Regions from separate parts of the Saccharomonospora amisosensis genome, predicted to be linked through region 1. Evidence: riboswitches for the same ligand, from Rfam matches in the RefSeq annotation. Region 1 holds a riboswitch; the other holds the start of a gene.
What was found. Region 1 has a riboswitch for cobalamin ahead of FHU38_RS20115 (putative cobaltochelatase). Riboswitches for the same ligand answer to the same signal wherever they lie in the genome.

Region 1 (5,277 bases):
GTAGGTGAACTCGTCGAGTACGTAGAAGTCGTGCCGCTGCTCTGCCAGCCTGCGTCTGATCTCGGCCCAACCTTCGCGGGCGTCCTTGGCGTGGTCGTCCTCGGTTCCTCGCTTGCGAGCCCAACTCCAGCCCTCGCCCATCTTGTGCCACTCCACCGAGCCGCCCGCACCGCTGGCGTCCAGCGCGCGGAACGCGGCCTCCTCGCCGACCCGCCATTTGGCGGACTTGACGAACTGGAACACCCCGATGGACCAACCCTGGTTCCACGCGCGCAACGCCATGCCGAACGCGGCGGTGGACTTGCCCTTCATGTCTCCGGTGTGGACGGCGAGGACGGGGCGGTTGCGGCGCTGCCGGGTGGTGAGCCCGTCGTCGGGCACGTCGGTCGGTTTACCCTTCGGCATCAGGCGGCCCTGCCGATACGTCCCGCCCTGCTACTGACCTCACGGACGAGCGAGTCCGCGGCAACCTCACCGAGCGGAACGTGCTCGGCGCCGAGGCGATTGGCGAGTTCGGCGGCGAGGCCCAGCCGCATCCGCCCGCTCTCGCAGTCCATGACGACGCTCGCGACTCCAGTGCGCGCGAGCAGGTCAGCGGCGGCGTGGGAGCGCGACACCGCGTCGGCACCGCCGGTGGCGCGCCCGTCGGTGACCACGACCAGCAGTGGCCGCCGCCTCGGATCACGCAGCGCCTCCACTCGAAGCGTCTCGGCCGCCCGCAGCAGACCTTCCGCCAGTGGGGTGCGGCCGCCGGTCGGCAGCGCCTCCAGCCGCGCGGCAGCAGCTTCCACACTGCCGGTCGGCGGCAGCGACAACTCCGCTCCCCGCGCGCGGAAGGTCACCAGCCCCACCTTGTCGCGCCGCTGGTAGGCGTCGAGCAGCAGTGAGAGCACCGCGGCCTTCACCTCGCGCATCCGCTGCCGCGCGCCCATCGACCCGGACGCGTCCACACAGAACAGCACGAGGTTGCCCTCCTTGCCTTGCCTGCGCGCGTAGCGCAGATCGCGTGGCCGCACCAGCAGTGCCTTGCCCGTGCGTTCGCGTTCGCGCTGTCGCAGTGCCGCGGCGAGGATGGTGGCGGCCAGCCGAGGCGCGCCGGTTCGCACGCCCGGCCGTTGCGCGCCGACGACCCGCCCGGTGTCGGTGACGGCGGCGGAGCGGCGACCGCTGGCGCCCGCTCCGGTGCCGCGCACCGTGAACAACCTCGCGCGGTAGGGACCGCCGGAGGCCACGCGCCGCTGCCCACCGCCGCCCGGCTGCTCGCCGCCGTCCCCGCGTTCGGGGGGCGAACCGTGCTCACCGGGCGGCGTCTCGCCGCTGGTGTTCTGCTCGCCCTCGTCACGCGGTTGCCGGGTTCCCGAGCCGGGGTCGTCGTCGGGCGGGCCCTGCTCTGGTGGCTCCGAAAGTGCCCGTTCCAGCTCGCCGGGATCGATGCCCGGCGCGTCGAACGGGTTGCGCCTGCGCCGATGCGGCAACGCCAACTCCGCGGCGACCCTGATGTCCTCGACGGTCACCGAGTCCCGGCCACACCAGGCCGCGTGCGCGCACGCGGTGCGGGCGGTGACGATGTCGGCGCGCATGCCGTCCACCTCGAACTCGGCGCACACCCTTGCGATGCGCAGCAACGACTCCTCGCCGAGCGACACGCGCGGCAGCAGCGCAACCGCGGCGCTGATGTCGTCCGCCAGCGCGGCATCGGAGTCGTGGAAGCGGGCCGCGAAGCCGTCAGGGTCGGTTTCGTAGGCGATCCGTCGGCGCACCACCTCGGCCCGCTGTTCGGGTTCGCGGCTGGAGGTCACCTCCACGGTGAGCCCGAAACGGTCGAGCAGTTGCGGCCGCAACTCCCCCTCCTCCGGGTTCATGGTGCCGATCAGCACGAACCGCGCGGCGTGCGAAACCGAGACACCCTCCCGCTCGACGGTGGCGCGCCCCATCGCGGCCGCGTCCAGCAGGGTGTCGACAAGGTGGTCCTGCAGCAGGTTGACCTCGTCGACGTACAACAGGCCACGGTGCGCACCCGCCAGCAGTCCGGGCTGGAAGTCGGCCACACCGTCGCGTAGCGCGCGTTCCAGGTCAAGCGAGCCGACCACCCGTTCCTCCGCCGCGCCGACGGGCAACTCCACCAGCCGGGCTGGCCTGCTACGCCGGGAAACGTCGCGAGGGTGCGGGCCGTCCGGGCAGGCCGGATCAGGTCTTGCCGGATCACAGGAGAACCGGCAGCCGTCGACCACCTCCACCCTCGGCAGCAGCTCAGCGAGCGCGCGGACCATTGTGGACTTCGCCGTGCCCTTCTCGCCGCGCACCAGCACCCCACCGATCGCCGGTGAGATCGCCGAAAGCAGCAACGCCAGCCGCAACTGTTCCATCCCGACGACGGCGGTGAAGGGGAACGACGTCACGAAAAGACTCCTTAGCCACGGGTGGGTGTCCTCGCCCACGTCTCGTCAGCACACCAAGGCGGCCACCGAAGCTCTGACTCCTGACCGATCGGCCAGTCACAGTGGCGGGACCGTCCCGGATTCGCACCGGGTTCCACGACGACCGCGGCCCGATCATCGCACACCCCCCGGCGAAGCGGGGCGGAGGAAAATCACACGGCTCCCGTGCGGGTGCCCGCGAGCGGGCGCGGCTACGGTTCGGGGTCGTGACGATCGCGGTGGTGGGTATCGGGGCCGACGGCTGGCCCGGCCTGCCTCGGGAAGGCAGGTCCGAGGTCGAGTCCTGTGAGGTACTGCTCGGCGGGCGAAGGCAGCTCGATCTCGTGCCGGACGGCGGCTACCGGAAGGTGGCGTGGCCGAGCCCGCTGCTGCCTTCGCTCGACGACGTTCTCGCCGAACACGCGGGCCGCCGGATCTGCGTGCTCGCCAGCGGAGACCCGCTGCTTTCCGGTATCGGCACCACGCTGATGCGCAGGCTCGGCTCGCATCGGCTGCGCATCGTGCCCGGTGTGTCGTCGGTGACGCTGGCGCGGGCGCGGCTGTGCTGGCCAGCCGAGGAGGTGGAGGTGATCAGCGCAGTCGGGCGGTCGCCGCAGGCCGTGATGCGTGTCGCGGGCGACGGTCGCAGGGCGCTCGTGCTCAGCGCCGACGGCTCAACCCCCGCCACGGTGGCGGCACTGCTCACCCACCACGGCTTCGGCGCGAGCAGGCTCACTGTGCTTGAGGAACTCGGCGGGCCCGGCGAGCGGCGGCTGGAGGGCCGCGCGCTGGACTGGCCACATCCGACGTGCGCGGCGTTGAACGTGCTCGGGATCGAGTTCGCGGGCCCGAGGGGGTTGCCGGTACTGCCCGGGTTGCCCGATTCCGCCTTCGAGCACGACGGCCAGCTCACCAAGCGGGACGTGCGGGCGAGCGTGCTGGCGCGGCTGGCGCCGTTGCCTGGCGAGTTGTTGTGGGACGTCGGCGCGGGCTCGGGCAGCGTTGCCGTGGAGTGGGCCCGGGCGCACCCGGCGAACACCGCGATCGCGGTGGAACCGAGGCCACAGCGTGCGGCGCGCATCGCCCGCAACGCCGAGCGGCTCGGCGCGCGGGTGGACGTGGTCACCGGTTCGGCCCCGCAGGCGCTCGCCGGCCTGCGGGCGCCTGACGCGGTGTTCATCGGCGGCGGCATCACCGCACCAGGCGTGCTGCCCGCATGCTGGGACGCGCTTGGCGAAGGCGGAAGGCTGGTCGCCAACGGCGTGACGGTGCAGGCCGAACACGAACTCGCGCGGGCCCACGCCGAGTTGGGCGGCGAGCTGACCAGGCTGGCCGTCGAGCACGCCGCACCGCTCGGCGGCTTCACCGGCTGGACACCCGCGCGCACGGTGACCCAGTGGAGCGTCGTGAAGGAAACCGAGCAAGCCAAGGAGGTCCAGCAGTGACCGTGTACTTCGTCGGCGCGGGACCGGGTTCGGCCGACCTGATCACCGTGCGCGGGCAGCGGCTGCTGGCTCGCTGCGGGGTCTGCCTGTACCCGGGCAGTCTCACCCCCGCCGACCTGCTGGCGCACTGCCCCGCCGGTGCCAGGTTGGTGGACACCGCGCGGCTGACACTCGATGAGATCGTCGAGGAGCTGCTGCGCGGCCACCGTGAGGGGCACGACGTTGTCCGGCTGTGCTCGGGTGATCCCTCCATCTACAGCGCCGTGGCCGAACAGGCACGCAGGCTGGACACGGCAGGCGTGCCCTACGACGTGACGCCAGGCGTGCCCGCGTTCGCCGCGGCCGCCGCCGTGCTCGGCAAGGAACTGACCGTCCCCGAGGTCGGGCAGAGCCTCGTCATCACCAGGGCGCGGGCACGCTCCACGGCCATGCCGCCCGGCGAGGACCTCGCCACGCTGGGCGCGAGCGGCACGACGATGGCGCTGCACCTCGCCGTCAACCGGATCGAGCAGGTGGTGGCCGAACTGCTGCCGCGCTACGGGCCCGACTGCCCTGCGGCGGCGGTCGCGCTGGCCAGCCAGCCCGGCGAAGTCGTGGTGCGCGGCACGCTGGCCGGCATCGCCGATCAGGTACGCGAAGCGGGCATCACCCGCGCCGCCGTGATCTTCGTTGGGCGGGTGCTGGCCGCGGCGGACTTCCCGGACAGCTTCCTGTACTCCGCCACCCGCGAGCGGGCATGAGCGCTACGGCCCGCTACGCCCGACGATGACACCGGCGCGGTCGACCACAACCACGTCCACCTCAACGGCGGCACCCGCCAGCACCTCCAGCGCCGTTCGCCGTGCCCGGCTCGCCACCAGGTCACCCAGCGGCAGGCCGTGCTCACGCGCCAGCTCCAGCGCGTGCAGCGCGGTGTTGGCGCGCTCGATCTGTCCGGCCACGTCGGCGTGCCCCGCGTCGCGCGCCAACCGGGCCAGCAGCCCCAGATCCACCTGTGACCGCTTGGAATGCAGGTCCAGATAGCCCGCGGCGAGTTTGGACAGCTTCGCGAACCCGCCAGCCAGCGAAAGCCTCGGCACCGGGTTGGCGCGCAGGTACTTCAGCACCGCTCCCGCGAAGTCACCCATGTCCAGCAACGCGGTGTCCGGCAGCCCGTACAGCCGCGCCACCGCCCGCTCCGAGGTGTTGCCGACCGCGCCCGCGACATGCCGGTGACCCAGTGCCCTTGCCACGTCCACACCCCGCCGAATGCTGTCGATCCACGCCGAGCACGAGTAGGGCACCACGACACCGGTCGTGCCTAGCACCGAAAGCCCACCGACGATTCCCAGCCTTGGGTTCCACGTGTGCCGCGCCATGCTTTCGCCGTGCGGGATGGAGATCTCCACCACGACGTCGGCCGGCTGACCGTGCCG
Region 2 (5,277 bases), 2.6 Mb from region 1:
TGCGGCGTGCGGCCCAGCAGCACGTAGTCGGTGACGGTGAGGCCGTCCGGCAGGATCGGGTTCTGCGGGGCGTAGCCGAGCAGCCTCGCTCGCCTGCGCCGGGTCAGCGCATCGCTCGCCGTGCCGTGCAGCGTTATCTCGCCACCGTGCCGCACCAGTCCGGCGATCGCCTTCAGCAGGGTGGACTTGCCCGCCCCGTTGGGACCCACGATCGCCAGCCAGCCACCCGGCTCGATCTCCGCCGACACCTCGCGCACCACCGGATCGGCCCCGTAGCCCGCGGACACCCCGCGCAGCCACACCGCGGTCACGGCAGCCGTCCCCTCGATGTGCGTAGCACGATCGCGAAGAACGGCGCGCCCGCGAAGGCGGTGACCACACCCAGCGGCAGCTCTCCCGGCAACACCGTGCGCGCCACGTGGTCGGCGAGGATCAGGAACACCGCACCACCGATCAGCGCCAGCGGCACGATGACCCGGTAGCTCGATCCCGCCAGCAGCCGCACGATGTGCGGCACGACGATCCCGACGAACCCGATCAGCCCGCTGACCGCCACCGCGGCGGCGGTGGCCAGCGACGCCGCCGCGAGCAGCAGCAGCCGCACCCGGCCGGGCCGGACCCCGAGCGACGCCGCTTCCGCGTCGCCGAGCGCCAGCACGTCCAGCAGCCGGGCCGATGCCAGCAGCACGACGGCCGCCAGCACGACGTAGGGCAGCGCCAGCAGCAGGTCGCGCCAGCTGCTGACGTTGAGCCCGCCCATCGTCCACGTGTAGACCTGCTTGATCGTGTCGGTGTTGAGTTGCTGGACGAAGGTCTGGATCGCGGTCAGGAACGCCGTTACGGCCACGCCCGCCAGCAGCAGTGTCGCGGTTCCTGAACCACCCGCCGACCGCCCGACGGCCCAGCTCAACCCCACACCGGCGAGCGCGCCCGCGAACGCGGCAAGCGGCAGCGGCCCGATCAGCCAGCCGGTGACGGCCGGGGCGAACACCATGACCACCGTCGCGGCCATCCCGGCGCCCGCCGCCGCGCCGAGCAGGTACGGGTCGGCGAGCGGGTTTCGGAACACGCCCTGGAACGCCGCACCCGCACCGGCCAGTGCCGCGCCGACGAGACCAGCGAGCAGCACCCTCGGCACCCGCAGCTGCCACACGATCGCGGCCTCGCGTTCCGACAGCGGGGACACGCCGCCGCTGACCTGGGCGGCGATCTCGGCGAGGACGCGTTGCCAGCCGAGCTCACCCGCCCCGACCACGACGGCGAACACCACGGTGAACAGCAGCGCGAGCAGCGCGAGCAGCACAGTCCGTGGCCGCAGCCTCGTCGTGGCCGGGCGGGAACGAGCTTTGAGCACGGCTACCGGCCGGCGTCGCGCACGGTGGACGACACGGTGCGGACGAAGTCGACGAGCCGGGGACCCCAGCGCGAGGCGATGTCGTCGCCCACCGCGACCACGCGGCCCTGCCTGACGGCGGTCAGCGTGTCCCAGCCGGGCCGCTCGGCGACCGTGTCCGCGCTCTGCCCGCAGCAGTTGGTGTCGGCGAGGAAGATCAGGTCCGGGTCAGCGCGCAGGATGTGCTCCGCCGAGAGTTGCGGGTAGCCGCCGAGCGCGTTGGGGTCGTCCTGGTCGGCGATGTTGCGCAGCCCGAACAGGTCGTAGACCCCGCCGATGAAGGTGGCCGAGGTGACGCTGTAGAAGCTGGGGTCCAGCTCGTGGTAGTAGCTCAGCTCGGTTTTCGGTGTGTCGGCCACGAGCTTGCTGATCTCGGCCTCGGTACGGCGCGCGAGTTCGGCCCCCTCCTTGGCGTGACCGGTGGCCTTGCCGACGAGTTCGAACTGCGTGTAGGCGTCGCGCAGCGTCGCGGGTGCGGGAAGCACCAGCGTCTTGGTGCCGGTCTTCGCCAGCGCCTTCGAAAGCTTGTTCTCCAGGTCGGACTCGACGATGACCAGGTCGGGGTTGTGGGAGGCGATCGCCTCCGGGTCGATGTTGAGCCCGGAAAGGGACGTGCGCGGCGCCTGCTCGGGGTAGGTGGACTGATCGTCGGCCGCGACCACCTGCTCGCCCGCGCCGACGGCGTACAGCGTCTCGGTCGTGGAAGGTGACAGCGAGACGATGCGCTCGGGCGCCGCCTCGAGGGTGACCTCGGGCGCACCCGAGGGACGAAGGGTGACCGGGAAGCCGTTCCCACCCCCTGCCGAGGCCGATGCGGGCTCCTCCCGCTCGGCGCAGCCGGCGAGGGCGAACAACAGCAACAGCGGTAACAGTGGCAACAGCGCCCACAGGCGCCGGCTGGAAGGCAACATGGAACCTCGACTGGTCGGCCGGCGCGGGCCGCGCCGGGACCGCGGGCCGCGATCGCGGACGCCGCACCCCTGCGCCGGAGGCGGGTGGCGTCAGCGCGAGCGGCAGGCGACCTGGCTCGAGGCCCGCTGTCACGGCACGTGTTCGTACCGGCACAACGGGTCCCATCACAGTTGCGGCACAGCGCCGGATTCACACCGGACTTCGCTCCCGCTCGCGTCGAAGGACGCTACCAGGCCGCGAAATTCGGGTAGACTCCATAGGACAAATCACCGGTAGTGCACAGTCCGTGCGCCAGTCGGGCAAGGCGCCCAAAACATCAAGAACATCGCCGTTCTCCGCAGCCAGATTGTTACGGTCGCGTGGGCGGAATGTGCACTTCGAACCGGTGCTCCCACGTTTCCCAGATGTTAAGGTCGCGCTAATGAGCGGGCCATCGTCGTCCCGTGCGCAGCACAAACCGAGCACGAAGACGACGCAGGAGGTCCCATTGATCTTCTCCGCGATTCCGGCTCAGCAGGGTCTTTACGACCCTGTAACGGAACAGGATTCCTGCGGTGTGGCCATGGTCGCCCACGTCCGAGGGGTACGCTCCCACAACATCGTCACCGACGCGCTGACGGCGCTGACGAATCTCGACCACCGTGGCGCCGCGGGCGCAGAGCCCACCAGCGGCGACGGGGCGGGCATCCTGCTGCAGCTGCCGCACGAGTTCCTTCGTGCGGAGTCCGGGATCGACCTGCCTTCGCCGGACGCGTTCGGCTCGCACCACTACGCCGCGGGCCTGGTGTTCCTGCCCACCGACGCCGAGCAGCGCAGCAAGGCGGTCGGCCTGGTCGAGCGGATCGCGTCCGAGGAGAACCTCCGGGTGCTCGGCTGGCGTGAGCTGCCGGTCGACGCGGACACCGCCGACATCGGCCCGACGGCGCGCTCGGTGATGCCCCACATCGCGATGCTGTTCGTCGCCGGAACAGCCGACGCCGACGGCGTGCTGCCGAGCGGGCTGGAGCTGGACCGGCTCGTGTACCCGCTGCGCAAGCGCGCCGAACACGAGAGCCAGGCGGCGGGCTGCGGCACCTACTTCCCTTCGCTTTCGGCACGTACGCTGGTCTACAAGGGCATGCTGACGCCGGTGCAGCTGCCGAAGTTCTTCCCCGACCTGCGCGACGAGCGGCTCAGCAGCGCCATCGCACTGGTACACAGCAGGTTCTCCACCAACACGTTCCCTTCGTGGCCGCTGGCGCACCCCTACCGCTACGTGGCGCACAACGGCGAGATCAACACCATCCGGGGCAACCGCAACCGGATGCGGGCAAGGGAAGCGCTGCTTGAGTCCGACCTGATTCCAGGAGACCTCAGCAGGCTCTTCCCGATCTGCTCGCAGGAGGGCTCCGACTCCGGCTCCTTCGACGAGGTGCTGGAACTGCTGCACCTCGGCGGCCGCTCGCTGCCGCACGCGGTGCTGATGATGATCCCGGAGGCGTGGGAGAACCACGCCACGATGGACTCCGAGCGCAGGGCGTTCTACCGGTTCCACGCCAGCCTGATGGAACCGTGGGACGGCCCCGCCAGCGTGGCCTTCAGCGACGGCACGCTGGTCGGTGCCGTGCTGGACCGCAACGGGCTGCGGCCGGCCCGCTGGTGGCAGACCGCCGACGACCGGGTGGTGCTGGCCAGCGAGGCGGGCGTGCTCGACCTGCCGCCGTCGCAGGTAATCGCCAAGGGCAGGCTGAAGCCCGGCCGGATGTTCCTCGTCGACACCGACGCGGGCCGTATCGTCAACGACGACGAGATCAAGTCCCGGCTCGCGGCGGAGGCGCCGTACGAGGAGTGGCTGCACGCCGGGTTGCTCTCGCTGTCGGAGTTGCGCGACCGTGACCACATCACGCAGTCGCATGCCTCCGTGCTGCGCCGCCAACTCGCCTTCGGCTACACCGAGGAGGAGCTGAAGGTGTTGCTCGCTCCGATGGCTGCCAAGGGCGCCGAGCCGGTGGGTTCGATGGGGTCGGACATACCGCCTTCGGTGCTGTCCAAACGCTCGCGGTCGCTCTACGATTACTTCAAGCAGGGGTTCGCGCAGGTGACGAACCCGCCGCTGGACGCGATCCGCGAGGAACTGGTCACGTCGACGAGCCGGATCATGGGTCCTGAGCAGAACCTGCTGCAGCCAGGACCCGCGTCGTGCAGGCACATCCAGTTGCCCAGCCCGGTGATCGACAACGACGAGCTGGCCAAGCTCATCCACATCAACGACGACGGCGACCTTCCCGGGTTCGCCTGCACCGTTCTGTCCGGACTGTATGAAGTGGACGGTGGTGGTCCCGCGCTCGCCGATGCGATCGAGCGGGTACGCAGGGAGGCGTCCGAGGCGATCGCCGCGGGGGCGCGCACGCTGGTGCTTTCCGACCGCGACTCCGATCACCGGATGGCACCCATCCCTTCGCTGCTGCTCGTCTCGGCCGTGCACCACCACCTGGTGCGCACCAAGGAACGGCTGCGGGTCGCGCTTGTGGTGGAGACCGGCGACGCCCGCGAGGTACACCACATCGCGTTGCTGCTCGGTTACGGAGCGGCGGCCGTCAATCCCTACCTCGCGTTCGAGACGATCGAGGACATGGTCGCGCAGGGCGCCATCACGGGTGTCGAATCCGCCAGGGCGGTGCGCAACTACGTCGACGCGCTCGTCAAGGGCGTGCTGAAGATCATGTCCAAGATGGGCATCTCCACCGTGGGCGCCTACACGGCGGCGCAGGTGTTCGAGTCGCTGGGACTGTCGCAGGAACTGCTGGACGAGTACTTCACCGGCACCGTCTCCAAACTCGGCGGCGTCGGCCTCGACGTGCTCGCCGAGGAGGTCGCCATGCGGCACCGGCGCGCGTACCCGGACAACCCCACCGAGCGGGTGCACCGTGGCCTCGACAGCGGCGGCGAGTACGCCTACCGGCGCGAGGGCGAACTCCACCTGTTCACCCCCG

Region 2: it holds a riboswitch for cobalamin, as region 1 does, so the genes downstream of both, FHU38_RS07510 (ABC transporter substrate-binding protein) here and FHU38_RS20115 (putative cobaltochelatase) in region 1, are expected to answer to the same signal.

The regions. Positions count from the first base shown of each region.
Region 1 is NZ_JAAOYM010000001.1:4,142,655-4,147,931, forward strand. It holds gene cobO (cob(I)yrinic acid a,c-diamide adenosyltransferase) at 1-405, opposite strand, end outside; gene FHU38_RS20115 (putative cobaltochelatase) at 405-2,399, opposite strand; adenosylcobalamin (AdoCbl) riboswitch at 2,420-2,561, opposite strand; gene cbiE (precorrin-6y C5,15-methyltransferase (decarboxylating) subunit CbiE) at 2,645-3,862, shown strand; gene cobM (precorrin-4 C(11)-methyltransferase) at 3,859-4,602, shown strand; gene FHU38_RS20130 (cobalt-precorrin-5B (C(1))-methyltransferase) at 4,606-5,277, opposite strand, start outside.
Region 2 is NZ_JAAOYM010000001.1:1,529,711-1,534,987, forward strand. It holds gene FHU38_RS07500 (ABC transporter ATP-binding protein) at 1-311, opposite strand, end outside; gene FHU38_RS07505 (FecCD family ABC transporter permease) at 308-1,354, opposite strand; gene FHU38_RS07510 (ABC transporter substrate-binding protein) at 1,357-2,304, opposite strand; cobalamin riboswitch at 2,389-2,550, opposite strand; gene gltB (glutamate synthase large subunit) at 2,793-5,277, shown strand, end outside.